Regions from separate parts of the Peribacillus sp. V2I11 genome, predicted to be linked through region 2. Evidence: a T-box and tRNA genes for the amino acid it is inferred to sense, from the RefSeq annotation. Region 2 holds a T-box; the other holds one or more tRNA genes.
The links. The T-box of region 2 lies ahead of QFZ73_RS19355 (valine--tRNA ligase). A T-box ahead of a tRNA ligase gene usually reads a tRNA of that ligase, here a tRNA-Val.
Positions count from the first base shown of each region.

Region 1: it encodes a tRNA-Val, which carries the amino acid that the T-box ahead of QFZ73_RS19355 (valine--tRNA ligase) is inferred to sense. The anticodon was not compared.

Region 1 is NZ_JAUSYW010000001.1:964,584-976,383, reverse strand. Features, by position in the region: gene spoVAE (stage V sporulation protein AE) at 1-265, shown strand, start outside; gene QFZ73_RS04715 (YjcZ family sporulation protein) at 367-507, shown strand; gene spoVIF (sporulation-specific transcription regulator SpoVIF) at 622-876, shown strand; gene QFZ73_RS04705 (ATP-dependent helicase) at 1,062-3,335, opposite strand; gene QFZ73_RS04700 (spore coat protein) at 3,833-4,321, opposite strand; gene QFZ73_RS04695 (hypothetical protein) at 4,557-4,820, opposite strand; gene QFZ73_RS04690 (GNAT family N-acetyltransferase) at 4,981-5,409, opposite strand; gene QFZ73_RS04685 (YjcG family protein) at 5,414-5,929, opposite strand; gene QFZ73_RS04680 (alpha/beta hydrolase) at 6,019-6,741, opposite strand; gene QFZ73_RS04675 (phosphatidylglycerophosphatase A family protein) at 6,931-7,488, shown strand; gene QFZ73_RS04670 (hypothetical protein) at 7,506-7,727, opposite strand; gene QFZ73_RS04665 (H-type small acid-soluble spore protein) at 8,349-8,492, opposite strand; gene QFZ73_RS04660 (hypothetical protein) at 9,266-9,823, shown strand; tRNA gene QFZ73_RS04655 (tRNA-Val) at 10,409-10,480, shown strand; gene truA (tRNA pseudouridine(38-40) synthase TruA) at 11,001-11,738, shown strand.
Region 2 is NZ_JAUSYW010000001.1:3,953,448-3,965,247, reverse strand. Features, by position in the region: gene QFZ73_RS19365 (ATP-grasp domain-containing protein) at 57-998, shown strand; gene QFZ73_RS19360 (ATP-grasp domain-containing protein) at 967-1,809, shown strand; gene QFZ73_RS19355 (valine--tRNA ligase) at 1,883-4,534, opposite strand; T-box leader at 4,577-4,805, opposite strand; gene QFZ73_RS19350 (hypothetical protein) at 5,032-5,226, shown strand; gene ysxE (spore coat protein YsxE) at 5,284-6,354, opposite strand; gene spoVID (stage VI sporulation protein D) at 6,450-7,877, opposite strand; gene hemL (glutamate-1-semialdehyde 2,1-aminomutase) at 8,316-9,605, opposite strand; gene hemB (porphobilinogen synthase) at 9,648-10,640, opposite strand; gene QFZ73_RS19325 (uroporphyrinogen-III synthase) at 10,637-11,434, opposite strand; gene hemC (hydroxymethylbilane synthase) at 11,434-11,800, opposite strand, start outside.

The DNA.
Region 1 (11,800 bases), 3.0 Mb from region 2:
ACATACGTTAAGCTTATTCGTTGTAATAGGAGCTGTTCTTGGCGGATTTGATTTATATGAGCCGCTTGTTGACTTTGCCGGTGCTGGAGCAACCATACCGATCGTTTCGTTTGGGAACTCGCTGGTGAACGGGGCAATGATGGAATCGGAAAAGCATGGTCTAGTTGGCGTACTGACTGGTATGTTTGAAATTACAAGTTCCGGTATCTCTGCAGCAATCATCTTTGGATTCATCGGAGCTTTGGTTTTCAGACCAAAAGGATAAAATAAGCTAAATAGGCAGCCAGGATTAGGACATGGCCTATACATATTTGTCCAGACCTACATATGTTATCAGTAAGCTTTAGCGAGAGCGAGGTGATATAGATGTTTGGTTATGGTGGCTACGGTTGTTGTGGCGGCAGCGGTTATGGATACGGCGGAGGATACGGTGGCGGTGGTTCTACTTTCGCGATAATCGTTGTATTATTTATCCTATTGATCATTGTAGGGGCTTCTTTCTGCTAAAATAAAAGGAATAGGCAGAAGAAGCCTATTCCTTTTATTTTTAATTTGTATGGGCCTAGCACCATTTTTCTGATAATGCCATAGGATAGGTACAGAAAAGGGAGGGGCTTATGTATGGATAATAACTTTTTTAAAAACATAGAAGGTAAAACGGGCGTAAATATGAAGGATGTATTAGAATTGGCAAACTCGCTGCAAGGAGCCAATTTCAAAGATGAAACAACAGTTAGAAACGTTATTAAGCGTGTATCAAAAATAGCGAACAAACCGGTCAATAAGGAAACGGAAGATAAAATCGTCCATTCCATCGTAGCTGAAGGGAATAAACTGGATTTCGGGACTATTTCCAATATGATAAATAAAAAGTGACAAAAAGGCCTGCTATCATGCAGGCCTTCAGACTGTAGACAAACTCAAAGAAAAAAACAGTAAAAAATCATGGAGTATAACCAAGTCTTGTTTTAAAGTCGTGAAAGGGATTCGGGATGAGACCATTCCGAATCCCTTTTTGTTTTATCCTTCCATTTCCAAAGATGGATAGCATCAGCTTTTGGTCAAAGCTTCAGGAAACGTGATGGATGGGCGGTCCGTCCGCGTCTGGTTTGCAGGATGGAAAGGTAAAGATCCTTTTTAGCCCTGGTTGCCGCTACATAGAGCAATCGTCTTTCCTCTTCAAGAGGGGATAGTTCCCCTTTTCGATAAGATTCAAGTGCGAAATCATGAGGAATGCTGCCATCGACAGCAGCAAGGACATAAACGGTTTGATATTCAAGCCCTTTGGAACGGTGTATGGTGGTAAGCTGTATGGCATCCTTAAAATGTTTCGATAGCTGTTTAATCTCTTGGACCATCGCAGTCATATGATCGACATGTTCAAGGAAAGCGGCGACGGTGGGAAAACGATTTGCTGCCACCTTTAAGTCACGGATGTCATCGGCCCCTTTTTCCAGGTTCGCATCATTTCCGCGTTTTTTTACATATTCCTGGTATCCTAAATCTTTCTCGATGATTTCTAAAGCTACGAGTGGCGACAAATTTTTTAAAGAGCGGATTTGTCCTGGAATCGTTTTTAATTTTCGTTCTTGAAAAGCATGTCCTGTCTTAACGAAAGCAAATGCATCGATGAAATCACAATCCTGCAATATTGTCATTGCTTTTAACTCCTGTAATATACTTTGCTTTAAGAATAAGGAGGAAAGGACATCAGATGCTGCCTTGCTGTCATGCGGGAACAAACTCAAGCGCATAAAGGCAAGCATGCCGCGAATGATCCTGCGCTGATAAAACGAATCCGCATCCTTTTCAATGACGAATGGCAGGTTGGAAGCGGCTAGCCGTTCAAAAATGGCCCTGGACATCGTGTATGTCCTGTACAATACTGCAAAGTCCCCAGGGTTTGCTCCCTTGGATATTTTCTCTTGGATATCGGATACGATCATCGTTGCTTCCAATTCCTCGTCATAAGGATAAAATAAAACAGGGGGATTTCCTGAATCATGCTGTGCCCTCATCTTTTTCTCCATCCGGTTCTGGTTGCGCTTGATCAATCTGTTCGCTGTAGCGACAATTTCATGGGAAGAGCGGTAATTCTCCGTCAGCTTCACAACTTGGGATCGAGGGAAATCATGATTGAAATTCAATATATACTTCGGATCGCTTCCCCGGAATGAATAGATGGATTGATCATCATCTCCAACTGCACATACATTTTTTGATTCAGCAGAGAGGAGTTTTATCAATTCATATTGAACTTTATTGATATCCTGAAACTCATCTACCAAAAAATAGTTAAACCTTTGCTGATATTTCTTTAAAAAATCCGGGTGATTTTTTAAAAATACATAACAGCCTACAAGCATATCATCGAAATCATACTTCCCTGTTTGCTGTTTATATTCTTCATATTTCTTATATAAAAATAAACACGATTTCTCCCAATCGTCCTTAGGGTGAATATCTTCTGGAAAGGCCAATGAGTTTTTCCAAAGCCCAATTTGTTGAAGGGCTTGATCATATGCAAATTCCTTATCTTCAAGTTCCAATTCCCTGCCAGCCTGTTTCAATACCTTTTCTTTTTCCCACTCCCACTTCAATAGGAAATCGCGCTGCCATTTGGCTGGTTCATGGAAAATCAGGATTTTATAAAAGATGCTATGAAAGGTCCCGCTAACGATTTGAGAAACAAGGGAAGGAGTCATATAGGGATAGCCGAGCAGACGCTGCTGCATTTCCTTTGCGGATTTCGCCGTAAATGTTACAAGCATGATACTTTTTGGATCAATCTTTTTCACTGTAAGCATATAAGCAGTACGAACCGTCAATACGCGGGTTTTCCCGCTGCCTGCTCCTGAAAGGACGAGAATGGGACCATCGATCGTCATTACCGCCTTGAGTTGCTCTGCATCGAGAACAACCCCTGATGAGGATAATTCTTGAAAGTATGGTTCCTCTGATTGTGCCAGGCCATATGGTTTATCTGAATATTTCGGATTGCCGGTTATGGGCCGGCTTTTAAGGAAAGGTTCTGTAATGGTTTTTGTTTCCGTAATGGTTCGCGATGTAGGAATCCTAAATCCATTCTGTTCCATATATTCTAATGGCTTGTCCTCATTTATTGGTTCTGAAATTGGCATATCACAGGGTCCCTGGGAGGGGTCACCATGATAAAAATAAGGTGTCTCATGGATTCCAATAAATAATTTCACTGGTTTATGACAAATGATACAAGAAAGCTGATCACGTTTTCCTTTTTCAAAAAGTGTCTGCAGCTCACCAGCTGAAACGGTATGTAAATGTACGATTTCATTGCCAGATTTTGCTTGATTCATATAAATGGATACCTCTAATCTATTAAAAATATCGGCAATACTCATCATACCAGAAGATTAGGAAAAAAGAATGCGGAAATCATGTTTAAATATTGTTCTGGACGGGTAATTAAATGACAACATAACTATTTAAATATAAAGAGGTTACACGGGATACATAGCACCTGTCACACAATTTGATTTTATTCAATATGCCAACCGGACGGTCGAAGCTGCAGGGAAAGTAAGAATTGTTAAAGGAACGACACCCATTCAACCTATCCGTTTTGATCAGTTGTTGGATAAGGAAAGGGGAAGCGTTGAAGGATTACATCAAAATCAAGATATTGATCGGGTAAGTACATATGGCAGGCACATATAAATATCAAATGGGCATGAGGGTAAGTGAAGATTTAATGGGTGAAATGACAGGAAAAGGAAGGCTTTTCAACGGAATTGTCTAGTTCTTCCATGAAAGACAAAAGAGGACACGTGAGTGTCCTTTTTGTGTTGATTTCTTATAGAATGTCGATTTCAACGATTAGAGCTAACAATAGTTGCAGTAATAGTTGGATGTTTAGAGCGATTTGTGCATCAGTTGTTGTAATGTCGATATCACGGCTGTTTTCAACAATTGTTTTTTGGCGCGTGATTTGTTTAACATTAGAAGATTGGATTAATTCTTGAGTAATCTTTTCAGCATTATCAGCATCTGCAATGGAAATGCTTACGATGACCGCAATTGCAGCTTGTAGAGCAGCTTGTAGAGAAAGGGCCGCTTTAACATCCGTTGAAGTGATATTTACATTACAAGAATCTTTAATGTAAATAAGTTCTTCAGAAAGCTGAACTTGATTATTATCCTGTCTTGCCTCTTGGTCAATCTTTGTGTCATCGTCGTTACAGAATCCTGATAGGGGATGTCTGGAAGCGGAATCTAGAGCCGACCATGATCTTTCAGAGTCATCATGTGTGTTACAGTTGCTACGATATACATTTTGGTTCATGTTGTTTTTTCCTCCTTAGGTTTTATTCCCTATTAAAATATGCTTTGATGGGTAATCGGGTTGGACGAATAAATCAGTTAATTCGTCTATTTTTTAAATACTTAGATAAAGTATTAGTGGGTGGGGGATGAATAATAAAGAAGCTGGAGCTTTAGGAATGAAATGTAAGTGCTGCTATGTCTCGTTTTACTTATTTCTCGCCAGCAAGTAAGGTTTGATTAGGTGATATGGTGCGTCATTTATCTTTGGAATCAGTGAATTTGTTGTGAATGGAATTTGTAACTGGATTGACATCATGTTCCGTGATGTTCTTTTCTTGGTTTATGATTTTTAGTGATTGTTCTTGTAAATAACGAATGGTTTCTTTAAGGTTGTTTCGCTCTCTTTCAGTTAGATCGACTTTTTCCTTTTTGAAACCATGTTTTCTCATAGTCCTCGAAACCAGCAGTTCCATCAGTCTTTTTTGAGACTCCTCCAGGTTAAATTCATTGTTACCCATAAAATTTTCCCTCCTTCTTGCTTTCTATATATAGACTATGTATTTCTGCGTAGATTGCCATTGAACGGAAATGGTTTTTTTAATAAAACGATAATTTAAGTTCATGAACGAACAAAAAAAAGCTGTCCAATCAGAAGACTGAAAGGACAGCTTTTTTATATCATAAAATGGTTTTCTTCATCGTTTTATGAGGAATGCCAGCATCCATGAATTCGCTGGAAACGATCTCATACCCTAATTTCGAATAAAAAGGGATGGCGTGTACTTGGGAATCAAGCTTCAATTGAGGAACTTCCTGCTGGATTGCGTAATCCTCAATAGCTTTCATGATCATGGCACCGGCACCATTTTTACGGCCCGATGATAGTACACAAATTCGCTGGACTTTACCGATGTTGTCGATGACCCTGAAGCGGCCGGCACCGATTGGCTGATGCTGCTCATCATATAAAACGAAATGTGTAGATTCTTCTTCATATTCATCGATCTCTTCTTCAAGAGGGACGTTTTGTTCTTGGACAAACACTTTTTTTCTGATCATATAAGCATTTTCAAGCTCTTGGCTGTTCTCTGCAATCTTTACAAACACGAAATCATTCAGCTCCTAATCTAAATGTTTCGTAAACGGTCCATGCCCCGTCTTCAAGTTGATACAGCAAGTGAACTCGTTTCACCTCTTCTTCATGGCTGATGTCAAGCATGCTTAATTGGCCTAAAACATCAGAATGCTCATTATCGGATAAATCTTGAGCGATGGTAATATGAGGGACAAATGCATGTTCACTTTCACTTTTGATGAAGCCCTCATTGTTGAGTGCATCATGCAGCTCTTGAAGCCCTTCGGATAATTCCACTTTGAAATAAATAGTATTGCTTACGGGTTGGAAAGACTTCGTTTTCGTTACGCTCAACGTAAAAGGCCTGCACTTTTGAGCAATGCCTTTTAATTGTTCCGCAATTGTTGAAATTTCCATATCCGTTGCTTCGAACGTTGGTTTAAGCGTCAGATGCGGTGGTATGAAAGCATATTTCGTATCATACCGTTTACGATAGGAGTTAGCTAAATCTTGAAGTTTTTTTGATGGGAAAATTGCAACACCATATTTCATAAATAAAACCTCCTGATATTTTTTATTGTTGTATTATAGTTGGACATGTTTTTACTTGAAACCATCTCAAAGAGATGATTTCGAGTAAGTTAGAACATTTCCAATAGTGCTCGTTTTAAATCTGCCTGCCAGTATTTCCAGGTATGATTACCTTCAAATTCTTCATAGAAGCAAGGAAATCCTTTTTGGTTTATTAATTTATGCAATTCCCTATTGGGTTCTATGAAGTTTGCCTTGTTGCCATCCGTAGTTGGAACATCTGTTTCACCAGTCCCGATCACATGGTAAAGTTCGAGGAGATGCGGATCCTCAAAATTACGTACAGCATCCATTACTGCTTCATTGGCAAGTGGCGACTGCATGATGCATTTCCCGAATGTATGCGGATACTTTAGAGCGGCCAATAAAGATACTGTACCGCCAAGAGAGTCACCGATCAAAGTTCGACCATGCCCCATTTGATAGGTTGGGAATTCATCATCTAAAAACGGGACAAGTTCATGGGCAAGAAAACGTATGTATGCAATGTGCTGTTCCCCGTCCGGATGATATTTTCGCCTGCGGTCAAAGCGGTCTTTATAGGGAATGCCGACAATGATGATATTCTCGATCTCATCGTTCCCTAACAGTTCATCTGCTACCCGTCCAATTCGGCCCATTTGAAAATAATCACGGCCATCCTGAGCAATCACAAGCGAATATTTATACAATGGCGAAAAATTTGCAGGCAAGTAAACAAGTAGTTCCAATTCTTCTGCTAAAGCTTCGCTTTTAAACATGTACTCTTTAATTGTGCCTTTGCGTAAACTCATTCTTCCGCACCTCGATGATAATTAATAATGAAAAACAACTTACTTGATTATTTTAGCATAGCCTAGCGACTTTTTCCCGTGACAAGAATTTAGAATATAAAATTTTCGTTATATTTTCTAAAAATTTAAATTATAAGGTGATATAATACAAGGATATAGAAAAATAATACAAAAAAGGTGGCGAATAAAATGGCAGATGTACACGTACATAGCAGGGAAGTAACAAAGGCGGCTAAGCGAACATTATTAGAGCGTGGTGTCAGTGTGGAGGCAATTGCAAAAATCGTCTATGAATTGCAGTTCCCGTACAAAGCTGACCTTAAGCTGGAGGAATGCGTCCACAGCGTTGAGCGTGTCCTGTTGAAAAGGGAAATTCAACATGCCATTTTAGTCGGTGTGGAGCTGGATAAACTGGCAGAGCAAAAAAAGCTATCAGAACCCCTGCAATCGATTGTTGAATCTGATGAAGGGCTATTCGGGGTGGATGAAACGATTGCCTTTGGTGCAGTACTCGGCTACGGAAGCATTGCTGTAACGACCTTTGGACATTTGGATAAAAATAAAATAGGCGTCATACACGAACTTGATAAGAAGCAGGAAGGAATCGTGCATACCTTCCTGGATGATATCGTTGCAAGCATTGCCGCGAGTGCCGCCTCAAGGTTAGCTCATCGTCTGAGAGATGAAGAAGAATCGTTAACTGAACAGGAAAAGGACATCCAGGAAGAAGAAGAGTTAATAGGTTGAACCTTGATTAACAATCTTCATCCAGACCTGTCAAACCTTGCCTTAATGAGGCGGGCAGAAAGGATATTGGCCACTTTAAACGTCCGTTTTGTCTGCCTTAGAAAACAGAATGCGTGAATATGGCCTGGATAAATTTCAAGCACCTGAATTTTCCGCTGCGTAATCTTCCCTTGTTCGGAGAGATAAATTATCTCCAATGGAGCATTTTCTTCCATATGTTTACGAAGTATATATTTCATTCCCTGTCACTCCTTTGCTGACTTAGCTTGCTATCATTATATGCGAACGTACGTTTTATATGCAAGTTAAAAAGGAACGTTAGTTCGTTTTTTGGTGAGGGGAAATAAAATAAGTTAAAGTTAAAACTTTTTTAATATAATGCGTTGACTTTTTAATAAAAAAACATATAACAAATTATGTATTTTAAGTATCTTACTAGTTAGTCATTACATACGACTTGTTAACTTAGTGGGAGAGCACTTCCTTGACTGGGAAGGCTGGTAGAGTTTATTCCACATTAAAGCTCTTGTCCTTTAACACCAATGATTTCAAGTTAATGAAGCTTACGAGATGAAAAGTAGTCATGTATCGACACTTTCAGTTCAATCCTTAACGGCTTTACAAATAATAAACTTCTGAATCACTTTTCTTTCTATTTCAAAAAGAAAAGTGATTTTTTGTTGATTTGATTTGCTTTCAAAAAATTCATTCATGATTAGGAACTAGAGGGATGAAGAGAGACAACCCTCAGTGGTTGCAAAAAGCTTTTAATGATTCAGAGCTGGACTGAGGAAGAAGGAATAACTCAAGACCAAGGGTACTCCGCAACGTGTATTCTTGTTCGGGATTGTGAAGGGTGGTTAATGTTTTGTAACTTCTTTAAGCTCTTCAACTTCTGACCTTTCTTCTAACGGTCCTCTTAGAAGTACAGTAGCTGGTTCTTCATCAATCCAAACTGAAGTGACATTATACCTCACCTCAATGTCAGATGTAGAAGAAAGAATCTATTTCCACGATTACCATGCACAAAAATCCCTTCCTTATTATTAGTCTCTTAGAATTTCCTCATTAGTAAACGAATGGTATCCTAGCGACATTTGGATACCTATCCTTATAAATACATTGAACGTTGAGTACAACACTCAAGGTAACATTAATTTTCATAGTTGATTTTGAACAAATAAAAGAGACCACTTATTGTGTTCTTCTTTAGTGTTTACTTAATGAACTAGCTTACCTGTTAGTTAGTGTTTGAATAAATTTAAAAAGTTAATATTACTTCAACCCCTTTTTGTTAACAACCAACCTTCTTAAAAACGGTATATAAACCAGTGGATTTTTGCTGTTTGGGTTAGATTTATTTTCACTTTTGTACCATATTGTACAAACATCTCTTCTTTTAATGAATAAAATAACCCGAAAATAAAAAAAGAAAAAGGTGATTATCATTAAAAATCATATTCTTATTCCACATTGTAATTCCTTTGTAGACACCACATATCTTAATAAGAAATGTGATCAAAAGAAACCCGATGATTGTCATTCTTGTCATAAGAAACACAATGACTGTATTTGTGTTCAAAAGAAACCGGACGATTGTCATTGTTGCCATAAGAAACACAATGACTGTATTTGTGTTCATAAGAAACCGGATGACTGTCATTGTTGCCATAAGAAACACAATGACTGTATTTGTGATCAAAAGAAACCGGATGACTGCCATTTGTGCCATAAGAAACATAATGACTGTCACTGTGACTATAAGAAACAAAATCTAGTGAGAACATCTGCGTTTAAGGCTAATAAGAACACACCACAACTTTACGAAGCAGCGGTTACTCCCTCTGTAAAAGTTTTATACCAAACTGAACAGTTTGATTTAGCAAATGAATATAATCCGCATATATCAACATTTATTCCAACTAAGGATGGAATTTATGAGATAATAGCAAAAGTCTCATTTTGTCCGTCAAAAAGTAAAAGCGATAATTCCTCAAAAAACAAAAAAGAAAATTGTAACTGTGAATATTGCAAAAAAAATAGTTGCAATTGTGATTATTGTAAAAAAAATCATTCGTCAAAAGACAAGAAAAAGCATTCTTCAAAAGAAGGATATATCGCATCCATTTCAATTAACGTAAACGGAGATGATTTAGATATTGATAATGGCTTCTTTGAGAAATCAAGACCTATTGGACTATCGGCTACTACAATCCTTCAGTTACAAGCAGGAGATCGGGTACAAGTAATATTTAGCGCAGGTGCAAACGGAGAAATTTTAGCAGAGGCACCTTTAACTAACTTTCAAGCTGCTAGATTCCCATCTCCCATGTAAAGATCTTTTTTTGCTTTTCTTTGCTTAAGTCTTAGATTGAGCGCCTAGACATCATATTTGTTATTTGAAGTTGCGTAAAACTTATGGGTAGGACCTAGGATTCTCCTCATAAAAGGTTAGTTGGATTCTATTCTGAGAAATTTTGGGGTCAGATCCTGCTGGTTTCTTTTTTCTTTGACTTTATTCAAAAAAACGGTTATCGAGAAAAAAGAGTAAACTCTCTTGAACAAGTTCTCAAAAACAATGACCTTACTCAGTGTCATCCTCTCAGTAGAATGACAAAAATAAAGACAACAACAGTATCTGACTATAAAGAAAAGATACGTCCTCAATTTGGCTCATGTTGTTTTTTTAAGAAGATGTATAGGGAACTCATGAAGATGTAATCGTTTAATTTACTGAACTGGTTCTTACAAGCCTGCAACTTTCAAGGATTAACTTCTCAGACCACTTTACGACAAAAACTTTTTTAGCAAAACTACTTGTTTTATTTTGAATACCACTATATAATAAATCTTGTTCAGAAAAGAATTCGGCAACTAAATAAGGTTTAAAAGCAAGCTCTAAAGGGCTTGGCTTACATACGACTTGTTAGCTCAGTGGGAGAGCACTTCCTTGACAGGGAAGGGGTCGTGGGTTCGAATCCCTCACAGGTCATCAACTAACAAAGGCTCAAATCCTTGATATAACAAGGATTTGGGTCTTTTTTGTTTTCGCTTCCATTTATTTTTTCCTGTGTTGTGTATGCATTGCACAAAGTTGTACGGAAACTGCACGTGACGGTGAATCGTTCATTGCATGACGTTAGCCACTTTGGTACACTATGCAGAAGTGCATTTCACTTTGATAGCTGGGATTTACTATCGAATGGCATAAATAAGATATGATCTTTACATAAATCATGGTCCTTTTAAGCGGTGGGGTGCTCCCAAACGAAACATGAAAATGGAACTCCTTTTACTGCATTCACTGTAGACTTGTGGAAGTAAAGGAATAAAGGGACAAAAACTCATTACACTATGATACAAAACCCATTAACACATCTTAACATTTTAAATATGTTTCTAAGGAAAGACCATCCGTTCCCTCATACAGCAGGAGTTGTATGGGGGGCTTGTATTTTACCCAAGAATTTTCTGTTTAGATGACTATACAGTAATAAAATAAGGAGGAAGCAATGAACAATTATAAATTGACCATTCAATATGATGGCGGGCGCTATAAAGGCTGGCAACGACTCGGTAATAGTGAGGATACGATTCAAGGAAAAATAGAAAATGTATTAACGGAAATGGTAGGGGAAAAAATCGAGATCATTGGATGCAGCAGAACGGATGCCGGTGTACATGCCTTTGCTCAAATCGCCAATTTTAAGATCGGTGGAAATCTGACTGAGGCTGAAATCATGAATTATTTGAATAGATATTTACCAAGAGATATCAGCATTGTCGAGGTTAGGCTAGTTCCTGAACGTTTTCATGCCCGTTATAATGCTAAGGATAAAACCTATTTGTATAAGATCTGGAACGAGCAATATACAAATCCTTTCATGCGAAAGTACAGTATGCATGTTGAGAAAAAGCTGGATATCACAAAAATGAAAAAAGCATGTCAACATTTTATAGGTGAACATGATTTCACTGCTTTTTCAAATGCAAAGTCCAAGAAAAAATCCATGGTGCGTGAAATATATTCCATTGAAATAGAAGAAAATGCCGGCTTCATCCAAATTACAGTGCGAGGCGATGGATTTCTTTATAATATGGTTAGAAAGATTGTCGGGACGTTAATAGAAGTTGGGTTGGATGAAATCGATGCTGAAAATATACCAAGTATTTTAGAGTCAAAAGAAAGAATCCAGACGGGTCGTATGGCGGAGGCAGCTGGGTTATACTTGGTAAAGGTTGATTTTTAGACCAAATAATGATGCATCGGTTAATGCATGTAAAGTGTACAGGCAGTAGAAAAAGGGAAGTA
Region 2 (11,800 bases):
AAGATTATTTTATCAATATATGAACGATTAACCTAGATGAAAGGTAGTGTTTTACCATGAAACCTTCAGATTTCCACTGTTGGATTGTCGTTAACGGCTATTTACAGCATGATAAGTTTTCCAGTTTAGCTTTATTCATTAAAGAGGCGGCCGAAAGGAAAGATATCATGGCAACCCTTATCCGTAATTCAGATCTCATTCCCATAATCGAAAAAGGAGTGCCACTTCTTAAAGGAGCCTTTGATAAGCTGCCTGATTTTGTTCTGTTCATGGATAAAGACATTCATTTGGCACGCCATTTGGAATTGCTCGGCATCCCCGTATATAACAGCAGTACAGCGATCGATATTTGCGACAGCAAAGCAAAAACACATCAAGCATTAACCGGGCATGGCATACCGATGCCGAAAACCTTATTTCCCCCTTTTACGTACGAAGGGATTGAAAGGGTCAATATGGATGCTTTTATACACATCGGCAATGAACTTGGGTATCCTCTTATCGTTAAGGAAGCATACGGTTCTTTTGGGGAACAAGTATATTTAATCCAAACAGAGGATGAATTACTAAAGACGATCCGTAACCTTGGCCACAAACCATTTATCATCCAGGAATTCATCGAGCACAGTAAAGGTCGGGATATTCGTGTGAATGTCGTGGGCAATCAAGTCATAGCAGCGATGCAACGCCATTCCGAACAAGACTTCCGAGCTAATATGACTGCCGGGGGGCAGGCTGAACCATATATACCCACCAGTGAAGAAGCACAACTTGCCATCCGATGTGCGCAAATTCTCGGTGCCGACTTCGCTGGCGTCGATTTGTTGTTCGGTGAAGAAGGTCCGCTTTTGTGCGAAGTGAATTCGAATTCGCATTTACTGAATATTTATGAATGTACAGGCATCAACATCGCTGATAGCATGTTCGATTATATTTTGAAAGAATTAGGAAAAGGAAGTGCATCTGATGAAAAAACTAGCAGGCTGGTTGATTTATAACCGTGAGGATGCCCTGAAAAATAAGGGATACATAGATTGGATGCTTGACGAAGCCAGTAAGCTTGATCTTGATTTACACTTTCACTTTCGGGAAGACCTTAGAATCGGTCATCATTTCAACGAGTTGTACGTGGAACATGGGACGCAGCCAATTTCATTGCCGGACTTTGCTATCGTCCGGACAATTGACCCTTTTTTCACAAAGCAACTGGAGCAATTGGGGATTGCTTGCTTTAACTCCTCCTTCGTATCGGAAATCGCGAATGACAAAGCAAAGACGCATCAATATTTGTCCTCACTGGGGATTCCAATGGCCGATACGGTATATTGTAACGGAAGGCCGAGTGCCGATGACATGGAGTTCCCATTCATTGCTAAAGAAACTCGTGGCCGCGGCGGGAAACAAGTATATCTAATCGAGCATGCCGAAGATCTTGCCGATCTGAATGATGGAAATTGGATAGTCCAAAAACCTGGCTTATTCGGAAGGGATATCCGCGTCTTTGTGGTTGGTAAAAAAGTGAAGGCTGCTGTACTTAGGGAGTCCGCTTCCAGTTTCAAGGCTAATTATACGCTGGGCGGATCGGCTTCTCTATATGAGCTGACTGCATCCGAATTAGCCCTTGTTGAAAGAGTAATGGGGTCGTTTGATTTTGGCCTGGTCGGTATCGATTTCATATTTGCCGAAGATGGCAGCCTCATGCTCAACGAAATCGAGGATGTCGTCGGCAGCCGGACATTAAGTGCACTAAGTGATATGAATATCGTATGGGAGTACCTTGCATTCATAAAAGAAAGAATATCTTCCTAACTTAATATTTTTCTTAAATAGCGTTTAAACACAAAAAGGATGAACCGGCATAAAGCTGGTTCATCCTTTTGTTTTACAGTTGTTTCAGTTCGCTGATCCTGTGGATTACAGAGTCGCGTTTTTCGCTATAGTCTTTTTCCTTGGCACGCTCTTCTTCGATGACGCTTGCCGGCGCCTTTTTAACGAAGCCCTCGTTGCCTAATTTTTTCTGTACGCGCTCTACTTCTTTATTAAGTTTGTCGAGTTCTTTTTCAAGACGTTTCACTTCTTCGTCAATATTGATCAGTCCTGTAAGCGGAAGGATTAATTCTACGCCAGTTACGACAGCTGTCATGGCTTGAGCAGGTTCTTCGACTTCGATTCCGATCGTCAATTGTTCAGGATTACAGAAACGCTCGATATAGCTGCTGTTTTTCTGTAATGTCCCTAAGATTGACTCATCTTTCGCTTTTAAAATCAAATTGATTTTTTTGCTTAGCGGTGTGTTCACCTCAGCACGGATATTACGGACGGAGCGGATGATTTCAACAAGCAGCTTCATTTCCTCGGCTGCAGCTGTATCTGTCAACCCTTCATTCACTTCCGGCCAAGCGGCAACAGTGATGGACTCACCTTGATGCGGTAGGTTCTGCCAGATTTCTTCGGTAATGAAAGGCATGAACGGGTGTAATAATCTCATCGTGTTATCCAGTACATAGGCCAAGATCGAGCGCGTCGTTTTCTTAGCTGCTTCGTCTTCGCCATATAGCGGAAGCTTCGCCATTTCAATATACCAGTCACAGAAATCATCCCAAATGAAGTTGTAAAGCACACGGCCAACTTCACCAAACTCATAACGGTCCGCAAGTCTGGTTACGTTGGAAATCGTTTCATTCAAACGCGTCAAGATCCATTTATCGGCTACAGACTTCTCACCGCTTAAATCGATTTCGTCATAAGTCATGCCATTCATGTTCATCAAAGCAAAACGGGAGGCGTTCCAAATCTTATTGGAGAAGTTCCAAACCGCTTCCACTTTTTCCGTACTATAACGAAGGTCCTGGCCTGGCGAGCTGCCCGTAGATAAGAAGTAACGCAGGGAATCGGCACCGTATTGATCGATGACATCCATCGGATCGACACCATTGCCAAGCGATTTACTCATCTTGCGCCCCTGTTCGTCACGAACCAGGCCATGGATCAGCACATTTTCAAATGGTCGTTCACCTGTGAACTCAAGAGCTTGGAAAATCATCCGCGATACCCAGAAGAAAATGATATCATAACCTGTTACAAGTGCCCCGGTTGGATAGTAACGTTGGAAATCGACACTGTCCTTGTCAGGCCAGCCCATAGTCGAGAACGGCCATAATGCCGAGCTGAACCATGTATCCAGAACATCTGTATCTTGTTCCCAGTTTTCAGCGTCCGCAGGCTCTTCGTGACCTACATACACTTCACCTGTTTCTTTATGGTACCAGGCTGGAATGCGGTGACCCCACCAAAGCTGACGGGAAATGCACCAGTCGCGAATATTTTCCATCCAATGCAGGTACGTTTTTTCGAAACGGTCCGGTACGAAATGAACCTTTTCCTCATCGGTTCCTTTTTGAAGCTCAACGGATGCATCAGCCAGCGGCTGCATCTTAACGAACCATTGAGTCGAAAGATATGGTTCAACAACAGCACCGCTTCTCTCTGAATGGCCAACTGAGTGAAGGTGATCTTCGATTTTGAAGAGTACTCCTTCTTCCTGAAGGTCCTTGACGATTTGTTTACGGCATTCAAAACGGTCCATGCCTTCATATTTACCGGCCTTTTCATTCATCGAGCCATCTTCATGCATGACAAGGATGCGCTCCAAATCGTGACGGTTCCCGATTTCGAAGTCATTCGGATCATGAGCAGGAGTAATTTTGACCGCGCCTGAACCGAATTCCATATCGACATAATCATCACCGACAATCGGGATTTCCCGGCCTGTAATTGGCAAGCGGACCATTTTGCCGATCAAGTGTTTATAACGGTCATCTTCAGGGTGTACAGCAACAGCAGTATCGCCAAGCATCGTTTCTGGACGGGTGGTGGCAATTTCAATTTCACCTGATCCGTCAACCAACGGATATTTCATATGGTAAAATGCGCCCTGCACATCTTTGTAAATAACCTCGATATCGGATAACGCCGTTTTCGTTGATGGATCCCAGTTGATGATGTATTCGCCGCGATAAATCAAGCCCTTGTTATAAAGCGAAACGAACACTTCGCGTACAGCTTTTGAAAGCCCTTCATCAAGAGTGAAGCGTTCACGTGTATAATCAAGTCCAAGACCCAGCTTTGACCATTGTTCACGGATATGGCTCGCATATTCCTCTTTCCATTTCCATGTCTCTTCTACGAATTTTTCACGTCCAAGGTCATAACGGCTCACGCCTTCCGCACGAAGTTTCTGTTCTACTTTCGCTTGAGTGGCGATACCGGCATGGTCCATGCCTGGTAACCATAAAACATCATAGCCTTGCATCCTTTTCATGCGTGTCAATATATCTTGAAGTGTCGTATCCCAAGCGTGGCCAAGATGAAGCTTACCTGTCACGTTAGGCGGCGGGATGACAATCGTATATGGTTCTTTTTTATCGTCACCCGTCGTTTCGAAAAACTTTCCATCAAGCCACCATTTGTAGCGGCCTTTCTCTATCGTCTGCGGATCATATTTAGTCGGCATAGAAATTTGGTTCTCTTCCATATCATTTCCTCCTTTTTGGGCATAAAAAAACTTCCATCATCACAAAAGGACGAAGGAAGTTGTTCGCGGTGCCACCTTTTTTCCGAAAAAGAAAAAAATCTCTTTCGGCTCTCAAATCGGATAACGGCTCTTCACCGGCCTTCGCTACTAAGATGTTCACGGAGACTGCTCGCGGACGACTTCGGATGCTGCTGCCTGGAAACCTCGCACCAATTTGGTTTCCTCTCTGAAAAGTGCACTTCATCTTACTATTTCCGGTCTTTGCATTGATTTATATTCATATGTAAAATCATTGAAAGCATATAGTATATAGTACAAAAAATATGGGGCTCCAGTCAATCATCTTTTCGCTTACTTTCCCAGGAACCATCCCATTTCATACATTCAAGGTCATTTTCTTTATTTTATCCACCTAGAACAATGAATGTGACGGCTTTTTCACCTTTTCCACTACCCACCCATAGAATATAAGAAGTCCTGTAAAGGAAGGTATTAATATGAAAAAGCGAAGATATTCTCCCTACACTTTACCGCCTTGGATGAAGAAATTCCGCGGGGTCTGCCAGCAGTTCATCGTACCCTTTATCGTATTCCAAGGAATTCGTACGCTGATTTTCCCGACTTTCTTCGATATGCTCCTGTTAATCGCATTTATTTTCCTGGCCATGTCTTTATATTTCGAATGGATTTAATTATTCCCTTACAGCCAAAAAAATATACATGACTGGAGATGATCCAATCATGTATATTTAGCTTGGGGGTGATTGTTCTTCTTTGGCAGCCTCGGCAGCCGCCTTTTTCTGCTGTTCGATTTCTTCGATTTTCATCACCATATATTCAATATTTTTCAGCAGCCAAAATTGCCGCTGCAGTTGAGTGACATTATCAAGCTCTGAACGATGGCCCCTGCCATCGGAATAACCCTTCACTAATTCCAATGCTGATCCAGGGAATGCCAGATAACTTTGCATGAGCAGCAATTCATCTTCTTTCAACGGAAAATAACGAAAATAGTTATAGAGCCAGTCAACGCAGTCATCGCATTGGACAGGATAGGTCCTGGCCGATTTAACGAGAAATGGCAGTAAATCGAAATGCGGCGGTGCCGTATTCGAATTCTCAAAATTGATGAAGTAGCCATATCCCCGCTCATCATAAACGAAATGCTTCAAAGAAAACTTTCCGTGCGTGACCACGGTTCGAACCTTTTCACTTTCCTTCGTCTTTTCATACCAAGTTTCAAACTTCTTGATCGAGTATTTCAGCGCCTGTGAAATATCATTGTAGAAAGAACAAACCGTCAGTTCGAATGGAGACATATACCACTTCTTTTCACAGCTGACAATATACTCATCCATAAATTCCTTCTCGTTATTCCAGGCATCAAGCGTCCGCTCATAATGGGCTTCCCGTTCCTCAATATCCACTTGTATTTCCTTAACGGAAAGTGTATGCATCCGAGCAAGCTCCCTGAACATTTGCTTATGTTTTTCATCACGCTCCCCGTCCCTTTCATCATTGAGCCAGGGCATCAGGTAATACAAACGTCCATTATGAAGAACGGTGTAACGCTGATCCATCGTTTGATAAATCGGAACGATCCGATTATAGCCGCGATGGTACAGTTTTTGAACATTTTTGATAAAATCCATGCCGTTCTGCGGTAGCATGGATTTCAGGGCAAATGTACCGCGATCACTGTATACTTTTTTTACACGCCCGAAGTCCTCAATATATTGTACATACATGGCATATTCCTTCAATACGGTCTCTGTGTCCTGATCCCGATTCGCAGGCTGTTGATTCTCGTTTTCCCTCACGAGACTCACTCACTTTCTCTAAAAAAACTAAACAATCCAATTCCCCTAGCACCTAAAAAACAGGAGCAGACCATATGCTCTGCTCTCTGTCCTGGTCAATTCTTATATGCAACCGCCTTCGGTATATAGATGACTTGCCCTTCATGGACGTTCTGATTCGATTCCAATTCATTGCTGAAAAGTATCGATTGAACCGTAACATCATATCGTTGAGCAAGGTCATCAAGCGTTTCCCCTTGCTGAACAATGCAAACCTTCATCCTTACCAGTTCTTCTTCTTGTTTCCGTCCGAATAAATCCATGATCGAAGTCTGCTTTTCATCATGATCGGCCGTTTCTTTATCATCACGTTCCGCGGCTTGTTTCCTGCCTTTAAAATTCTTACCCTCCTTCTTACCCTCCTTAGCCGGAGGCGCAGGTCTTTCCCTCTTTTTGAATAGATCGCTTATGGACGAATTGGATTCCTCTTCCTGCTCCACCTTCACATTCTCATTAAGGATAGGACCCGCTGTGACTTCAGCTTCTTCCTGCCAGTTGACATCCTCGGTTTCTAAATTTGAAACTGGGCTATTTTGATGATTGGTTGCATGACTTGGCACTTCTACTACTTCTTCTCTCAATGTCACTTTAGGAATCTCCATCTTCTCCATGGAATCCTGCCTGCTTGGTTCTTCCTCCAGTATCGCCTCACCCATGGAAGGTACCTTTTCCGTGGAGTCAGGCGGATCACCCATTACTTCTTCCTCTACAGCTTCAGCTTCTTCCTGTCTATGCACTTCCGTTTCCCACTCCTCCTCTTCAGGATATGGTGAAACGGGAATTTCAAAAACTGGGGCATTATGCTGATCGCTTAAATAAATCGGTTCCTCTTCTTCTTCTTCTTCTTCGTTTGCTTCAGAAACTCGTTTTGCCTCTGCAGAAAAAGGCGTGTATAACTCTTCTTCCTCCTCATCACGGAAAACAGGCTGAAAATCCGGGATTGGCGGCACTGCAGCTGCATAAGGAATATATGACTCATTTTCCCCATCCGTTTCTTCCTGTTCCTCTGTTTCCCCAACTTCCTGCTCAGTATCGAACCGTTCTTCCACATATGAATCATTATAGATTCCGGTTATCAAAAGGTCCGCCTGCAATTTCAAACAGTTATGCTCCGGCAGGGCATAATCAAAGCTTTGAATCGAGACATCGACCTCATCCAATGAGGCAATCCGATTATTGGGAATCGTTATATCAACCGGAAAACGGTGTGTGAACTCATTAAGTCCATTGGGATGCCTCTCGACCTTTTGAACCGCTTTTGGCAAAAAGGTCTGCGAAAACTCCTCATCTTCACCATTTTGCGAATCTTTGTATTCACCGCTTAAATCTAACGAGCCTCGTATAAAAACATATTGATCACTTTCTTGAATCGACACATTTGGATCAAGGGAAATGGAATATAGCTCAGCCACTTCCTGTCCCTTCTGGAACCAAACGGATTCCTCTAAAGAAAATCGTAAATACGATTCATTTTCTTGCGACAAGACAACTCCTCCTTTCAGCTTCAGGAAACGGTACCTATACCAATATCAATCTATGAGGGAAGGAAGCTGATTATTCCTTAATTTCATTTGCAACACTCCAGACCTTATATTTCCTGAACCTTTTAATAAGAAGGAGAGTAAATTCTTTCAGGCTAAAATTAATGCTGGATTGTATCAATCGGCCTGAAAAATTCGGCATGATACCATTTATTTGGCCTACTGTCTTATTAATTCGACCTAGCTCCATATTAATTCGCCATACCTCCATTTATTTCTATCTACCGCCATATTAATTCGGCCTTCACCGTTTGATTCGGTTCTTCCACGTACTGGTTGAATTCAAAAAAACTGGCTACCTTTCTCCAAAAATTTTGGAAAAATGGTAGCCAGTTCAAATTTATTATTATCGAATATAGCAGTAGTTCTTGAAGCCTTGCATCATTTTTTTAATTTTGCAAAAGCCTGTTCTGCCGCTGCAATGGTCTTTTCGATATCTTCATCACTATGTACAGTGGAAAGGAATAAACCTTCGAACTGCGATGGCGGCAAGTAGATGCCTTGATTCGCCATTTCCCTATAGTAAGAAGCAAAAAACTCTAAATCGGATGTTTTTGCTGTTTCATAGTTTACGACTTCTTCATTGGTAAAGAAAAGTCCAATCATGGAACCGGCACGGTTGAATGTATGGGGAACTCCGTACTTTTCCGCTGCTTCTCCTATTCCTTTTTCGAGCATATCCCCTTTTCGGGTGAACTCATCATAAGATTCTGGAGTCAATTGGCTCAGCGTTTCAAGGCCGGCCGTCATGGCAAGAGGGTTACCAGACAATGTTCCCGCTTGATAGATTGTCCCACTCGGAGCAATTTGTTCCATGAATTCGCGCTTGCCTCCGAATGCCCCGACAGGCAAGCCGCCGCCAATTACTTTCCCAAGGCAAGTCAGGTCCGGTACGATGCCAAAATAGCCTTGTGCACAATTATAGCCGACACGGAACCCTGTCATAACTTCGTCAAAGATCAAAAGCGCTCCGTATTGGGTCGTCACTTCACGTAAGCCTTCGAGGAAACCAGGTTGCGGCGGAACCACGCCCATGTTCCCTGCAACAGGTTCTACGATGATACAGGCGATGTCTTCGCCAAATTGTTCAAACGCATATTTGGTTGCAGCAAGATCATTATATGCTACGGTAATCGTATTTTTCGCAATGCCTTCCGGTACTCCCGGGCTATCCGGTAAACCTAATGTTGCAACGCCGGAACCCGCTTTGATTAGCAATGAATCGCCATGGCCATGATAGGAACCTTCGAATTTCAGGATTTTATCACGGCCTGTAATGCCTCGTGCCAGCCTTAGTGCACTCATCGTCGCCTCGGTTCCTGAAGATACCATCCGGATCATCTCAATCGAAGGCACCCGTTCAATGACCAGCTTAGCCAGTTCATTCTCAATCAGCGTAGAGGTACCAAAGCTTGTACCTGATTCCGCTACCTTTTTCAAAGATTCCACGACACGGTCATTCGTGTGACCCAGGATTAGCGGTCCCCATGAAAGAACATAGTCGATATATTCATTTCCATCGATATCATACATTTTTGAGCCTTTTCCGCGCTCCATGAAAATGGGATCCATGTCCACAGATTTGAATGCACGTACTGGGCTGTTCACGCCGCCTGGCATCAAATTTTTTGCTTCGGCAAACGCTTTTTTCGATTTTTCATATGACCGCATGATTCAATCCCCTTTTTCCATAACAGGTTATATTTTTTATCATCATTGATTATCTTCGTTTATCCAGCGTGCAACCTCTTTTGAAAAATACGTAATGATCAAGTCGGAACCTGCGCGTTTCAAGCCTGTCAGCATTTCCATCACTATCGCTTTTTCATCAATCCAGCCATTTTGGGCAGCCGCCTTTACCATTGAATATTCACCGCTGACATTATAGGAAACAACCGGAAGATTAAAGTTATTCTTAACGTCCCTGATGATGTCCATGTAGGAAAGGGCTGGTTTCACGATTAGGAAGTCCGCACCTTCAGCAACATCGGATTCAGCTTCACGAAACGCTTCAAGGCGATTGGCGGGATCCATTTGGTAAGTTTTCCTGTCGCCAAATTGTGGCGCACCATTCGCAGCATCACGGAATGGGCCGTAAAAAGCCGAAGCATATTTCACCGCATAGGACATGATCGGAATATCTTCATAACCCGCTTCATCCAGACCTGCACGGATGGCCGCAACGAAACCGTCCATCATATTGGAAGGGGCAATGATATCGGCACCGGCCTCTGCCTGGCTGATTGCCGTTTTGGCAAGAAGGTCAAGAGAGGCGTCATTGAGGATTCTTTCCCCTTCAACGACCCCGCAATGGCCATGGCTTGTATACTCACAAAGGCAGGTATCCGCAATGACAATGACTTCAGGATATTGTTTTTTAATAAAACGGGTAGCCTCTTGCACAAGTCCGTTGTGATGAAATGCCCCTGTGCCCTGTTCGTCTTTATCATGACCAAAGGGAACACCGAATAAAATGACTGACTTAATGCCCAGACTCACGACTTCATCCATTTCGGCACCCAGATTATCCATGGATAACTGATAGATGCCTGGCATAGAGTTGATTTCATTTTTCACATTTTCCCCGTCGATGACGAAGATCGGATAGATCAAATCCTCTTTATGCAATTGTGTTTCACGGACTAAAGCCCTCATGCCAGCACTTGCACGCAAGCGACGGTGGCGATTGAATGGAATGTTTTTCATTTTAAAGTTCCTCCCTTTTTACTTCTTTTCAAAATAAAGCGTATTAACTCCGAAACCATGGCATCCGTCGTATAAACATCTGGACAGACATCGACGGATAGCCCATGTTTTTCAGCCGTTTTAGCGGCAATCGGCCCGATGCATGCGATGATGATCCGGTCTATGTATGTATCCAATTCATGACGTTTCATGATCTGTAAAAAATGATTGACCGTCGATGAACTCGTAAAGGTTATGATGTCGATATCATGGTTCTTTATAAGCTGCACCATTTTTTTTTCACTGCTTCTTGGAAGCGCGGTATGATAGATAATCACTTCATCACAGGATGAACCAGCTTCATTGATAGCCTCCGCAATAACCGCCCTCGCGAGATTTCCTTTTGCCAGCAACACGCGGGACCCCGGATCAAGCAGGGTATTGAACTCCGCAACGAACCCTTCGGCAACAAACTGAGCTGGAACGAAATCCGCCTTATATCCATGGCGTTTCAGGGCCGCTTCTGTTTTGGAGCCGATTACGGCTATTTTCGGAAGCTTTAAAGGCTGTTTACCAAGAAGCTTAAAGAAGAAATCCACCCCATTTTGACTGGTCAGAATGATCCAGTCATATGTAAGCAACTCATCCAACCGCTGTTTTACATCTTCCATATGATCAGGAAGAGTGAACTCAAGCAATGGCACAAGAAGCGGCGTTCCGCCATTTTTCTCGATCGACTCTTTTAAACCATCTGCCTGTCCTTTCCCTCTGGTGATTAAAACCTGATAACCCTTAAGAGGTTGAACGGGATTCATTACTGATCAAGCTCTTCTTTTACGCGATCGATCAATTCTTTACCGCCCATTTCGCTAATCTGTTTGGCGGCAGCATGCCCGACCGCTTCGGGATCAGCTCCCTCAACCATTTCTTTATAAATCACCTTTCCATCCGGGGCAGCGACCAAAGCCGTCAAGGAAACGGATCCATTATCCTTCGCCACCGCAAATCCGGCAATCGGCACCTGGCATCCGCCTTCCATTTTATCCAAAAAGGCACGTTCCGCTTCAACTGTTCTTTTCGTTTTTTCACAGGTCAATTTCGCAAGTTCCGCCAACAGATCTTTGTCTTCTTCACGGCATTCAATGGAAAGTGCTCCCTGTCCAACTGCGGGAATGCAAATA